DNA from 2 places in the Bacillus sp. V33-4 genome. Region 2 is predicted to be linked to the other one. Evidence: riboswitches for the same ligand, from Rfam matches in the RefSeq annotation. Region 2 holds a riboswitch; the other holds the start of a gene.

Region 1 (2,201 bases), on a different contig from region 2:
AAATAGCTTCAAGGAGACTCTGTTCGGAAACTGTCTGCTTCATGAGATGAATTGATTCTGATTCCCTTAATGCTTTACCAATAATGAAGGCAAGTACTTGCTTATTTTCAGGATCAATTGAAAATTCCTTTAGCCGGTATGGAAGCTTTGTCTCGACATAAAAAGGGATGAGTTGTTCTATCTCCTTCCAGTTGCACTCAATTGCAAGCTGAACGAGAATTCCATAGGCCACTTTTTCGCCATGAAGGAATGCGTGAGTTTCCTTGACGGCTGTTAAACTGTTATGTATCGAATGTGCACCGGCAACCCGCCCATATTTTCCGGCAAAGCCGCCGACCATCCCGCCTGCTAAAATATTAGCCTCGATTACTCTAGTGATCTCGGCGGTAACAAGCTGGTTCTCACATGATTGAATTGCTTCCCGGCCGTCTTTAAGCAAAATTTGTTTGCAAAGTTCAGCTGCTTCCCTGCCGACTTGAACCGCAACAGGCAATGACTCGTTTTGAAAAAAAGATTCAAGTAAAGCTTCTGCCTCATAAAACTTGGCAAGCGTATCGCCAATACCGGCTCTTAAGTAAGCTACAGGCCCTTTCGCGATAATTTCCGGCTCTATTAACACAAGTGCTGTCGCTGTCGGAAAAATCGAGTAATGCGAAAATTCACCCGCTTGATTGTAAAAAACACTCAAGGGTGTCCACGCCGCACAAGTTGACGCCACGGTCGGGATTAACACTGTTTTCAGCTTCGCCTTATAACCAACTGCCTTCGCAATATCTAAAATCGTGCCTCCGCCAATCCCGATAATTGCATCTGACTTGCCCTGCAATTCACTGGCAAGTCTATCCGTCATTCCCTCTGTGCAAGGACCGGTTAATTCGATATACTCCCAATTTTCTGTCTTCTCATTTGTTAAAAAAGGTTGAGCCGCCTGTAAGGCAGTTTTCCCATGTAAAACAGTAACGCGTTCAATTTCTAAAGCCTGAAGATAGATTGGGAGTTTTTCCAAAGCGCCCTGCCCACATTCATACTGCATCGGGGCGCCTTGTACAGTAATAGCTTCCATGTCTCATCCCCCTAAAGATCACCTCATTATAAAAGGTTAGCCCAGCATTGACTTACTTTAAATGAGCTGTTTAAACACAAAAAATGCCTCCCTGATAAAAGAGAGGCATGAAATCATAATAAATGACAGATCATCCTCTCTTATCTTTCAAAACATAGCGTTTTGCAGGATTTAGCACCTTTTCTCATCTATTGACAAGAACGGTTGCCGGGTTTCGCAGGGCCAGTCCCTCCACCACTCTGAATAAGAGATTTGCTCATTAAATTGTTATAGTCAGTTTAATCATTATTATTTTATTCGTCAAGAACTTTTTAATCGCGACATTTTTTTGATATCACAAAAAAACCGCCCGTCAGTTGACAGGCGGAACAGTTATTAACCAATAGAGCCTTCCATCTCGAATTTGATCAGGCGATTCATTTCAACTGCATATTCCATTGGCAATTCTTTTGTAAACGGTTCGATAAAGCCCATTACGATCATCTCGGTTGCTTCTTCCTGGGAGATGCCCCGGCTCATCAAATAGAATAATTGTTCTTCCGACACTTTTGAAACCTTCGCTTCATGCTCTAATGAGATGTTATCATTTAAGATTTCGTTGTAAGGAATCGTATCTGAAGTCGACTTATTATCCATAATCAGCGTATCACACTCGATATTTGAACGCGCTCCATCCGCTTTACGGCCAAAGTGAACGATACCGCGGTACGTTACTTTACCGCCTTGTTTCGAGATTGACTTCGAAATGATCGTTGAGGAAGTATTTGGCGCAAGATGGGTCATTTTCGCACCGGCATCCTGGTGCTGCCCTTTACCTGCCAACGCGATTGACAATGTCATGCCGCGGGCGCCTTCGCCTTTTAAAATGACAGCAGGATATTTCATCGTCAATTTTGATCCAATGTTTCCGTCAATCCATTCCATCGTTGCATTGGCATCACAAACAGCACGCTTTGTAACAAGGTTATAGACGTTATTTGCCCAGTTTTGAATTGTTGTATAACGGCAATATGCGTCTTTCTTAATAATAATTTCAACAACTGCGCTATGAAGAGAGTTTGTTGTATAAACAGGTGCTGTACAGCCCTCAACGTAATGAACGTGTGCACCTTCATCAACAATGATCAATGTCCGCTCA
Region 2 (2,201 bases):
ATAAATGGTTGATTTGCCATAATGCTCAGAGCTTCCTCAGCTTGAACACGAATCCGGCCAATATCATTTGCCGCAAACAACGCGTGGTCGACACCACCTACTTTTGTCGCGTTCAATGCTGCATCGAGATCAGGATTGCCTGCCGCCTTCGTATCCCAGCTAATCCCATCAATTGGGTAGTCGTTAAACCGTTCGGGATGGGCATGTGCCCCGCAGGTGTGCAGGATTCGCTTCCCTTGTTGGGCCGCTTCCAGCACAATGAGATCATAAGGTCTGGAAAACTCATTGAAGGCAGCCTCCTCAAACATATCCGGGTTAGCAGTACCGGTTACAGCGTAGAAGATGCCATCTGCGCCGGCACGATTCAATTCTATTACATAATCCGCCAATGTCAGCGCAATTGCATGTAAGGCGCGATGAACACCGGTTCTTTGTTCTGACAATAATGCTGCAATGGTGACAGGATCTCCACTGCCATAGACCGTATCATTCACATAAGCCGACTGGCCAGCCAGGAATAACAGCACCGTTAATGGTGAAAAGATCGTTTGGACAAGCGGAGTATCAGGCAGCCCTTGACGAATTTGTTTTACAGCCTCCAATTGCTCTTTTAATGGCGTGGATTCTATAGCTTTTTTTTCACGAATATCCCAAACATCTGAAGCTTTTTGGATGACTGCGCGTGTTTGTTTCGGAAAAACCGATCTATAATCCTGAAAATCGTATGTATTTCCCCATGCTTCTGCATAATACGTTGCCCGCGGATTGATTTTGACCCAGTCCCAATCGAACTGCTTCGTAAAAGCAACGGTCGCTTCTGCTAAGTCTTTAGCATTCTGTTCTTTGTCTAAAATATGGCGCCAGCCGCTGACTATTGGGCGGTCTGCCCGTTCACCGGACAATAAAGCTGCAAAACGTTGTTTCTTGTTCCATTCGCCCACTACTATATACCCTCCTTTTCCGCAGTAAAAAACCCTTCTTAAATCATTAAGAAGAGTAAGATGTCCTGCAAAGACGCCTCTTATCTTCCAAGCCTTGTGCTTGTTGGAATTAGCACAGTACTCCCTTAAAAAGAGTCCGCTGCCGAGGTTTCACCGGGCCAAATCCCTTCACCTCTCTAGATAAGAAAACCAAGTAATTTAATAAGATTAATAAGATAATAGCACTTGAGAAATAAACCGTCAATTGAATAACTTCATAATTTCATAAGTTCGAAACTTTGCCACAAATAAGTTTGTATTGCGAAACAATTCCAAAATAGACTTGCTCCTCATGAATGGAGCTTGCTTTGACTGAGCAGCCACTCGAAAAATTCCGGGTTGTTATACGTTTCCGTCCATGAATCATGCTTTGCATCTGGATAGACCGAAAACTTTACATTCCCTCCAGCTGCTTGAAGAGCAGCCACCATCTGTTCCGTCTCTTCAATTGGAATGATATCATCCTTCGCGCCATGAAAAGTCCAAACAGGGACATCTTTTAATCGATGAACGTTTTCTGCCGATCCGCCCCCGCATATGGGTGCTACCGCCGCAAACCTTTCAGGATTCTGGATCGCAAGCTCCCATGTACCATAACCGCCCATACTTAAGCCGGTTAGATAAATTCTGCTCTCATCAACCCGGTATTTTTGAATCGTCTGATCCAGCAAATTGATAACAGCATCCAACTCTAACAGCCAGTTCGAATATCGGTCCACATAATTGGGGCACTGCGGTGACAAAAGAATAAATGGTAGTTCCTTAGTCTCTGCCAGCTTCGGTAGCCCATTCCTTTTAAGAAACTCTACATTATTGCCACGCTCTCCGACTCCATGAAGAAATAGGACAAGCGGATAAGCCTTCTCCTGGTCAAAATGGTAGTCTTCCGGCAAATGTAATAGATAATCTAAGTTGACTTGTTTTCTTACGGTAATTTCTTTTTGAAATCGACCAGCTGTTTGCTTCATGTTAATCCTCTCTTCTTGAAAAAATAAAGTGTAAAGCTGCCTAATAGAATAGACAGCCCAGTAATAATTCTGATTGTTTCCACTTTATCACATTACATCTCTTTTCCGAAACAAAGTCAGCTTACCTGAAAACTGAGCTCCAAAAGTGCAGATCAAATGGATATCGCTGTTTCCTTCACACCAATGTTTACTTTCAAGCTAACCTTATCTCCAGGAATAAAGCGTTTATTAAAAACTGATGAATATACACTAA

Evidence for each region. Region 2 has a riboswitch for S-adenosylmethionine ahead of CVD23_RS10735 (uroporphyrinogen decarboxylase family protein). Riboswitches for the same ligand answer to the same signal wherever they lie in the genome.
Region 1: it holds a riboswitch for S-adenosylmethionine, as region 2 does, so the genes downstream of both, CVD23_RS09810 (iron-containing alcohol dehydrogenase family protein) here and CVD23_RS10735 (uroporphyrinogen decarboxylase family protein) in region 2, are expected to answer to the same signal.

The regions. Positions count from the first base shown of each region.
Region 1 is NZ_PGVC01000024.1:103,771-105,971, forward strand. Features, by position in the region: gene CVD23_RS09810 (iron-containing alcohol dehydrogenase family protein) at 1-1,063, opposite strand, end outside; SAM riboswitch class I at 1,201-1,313, opposite strand; gene sufB (Fe-S cluster assembly protein SufB) at 1,439-2,201, opposite strand, start outside.
Region 2 is NZ_PGVC01000027.1:43,302-45,502, forward strand. Features, by position in the region: gene CVD23_RS10735 (uroporphyrinogen decarboxylase family protein) at 1-941, opposite strand, end outside; SAM riboswitch class I at 1,019-1,128, opposite strand; gene CVD23_RS10740 (prolyl oligopeptidase family serine peptidase) at 1,271-1,948, opposite strand; gene CVD23_RS10745 (ABC transporter ATP-binding protein) at 2,101-2,201, opposite strand, start outside.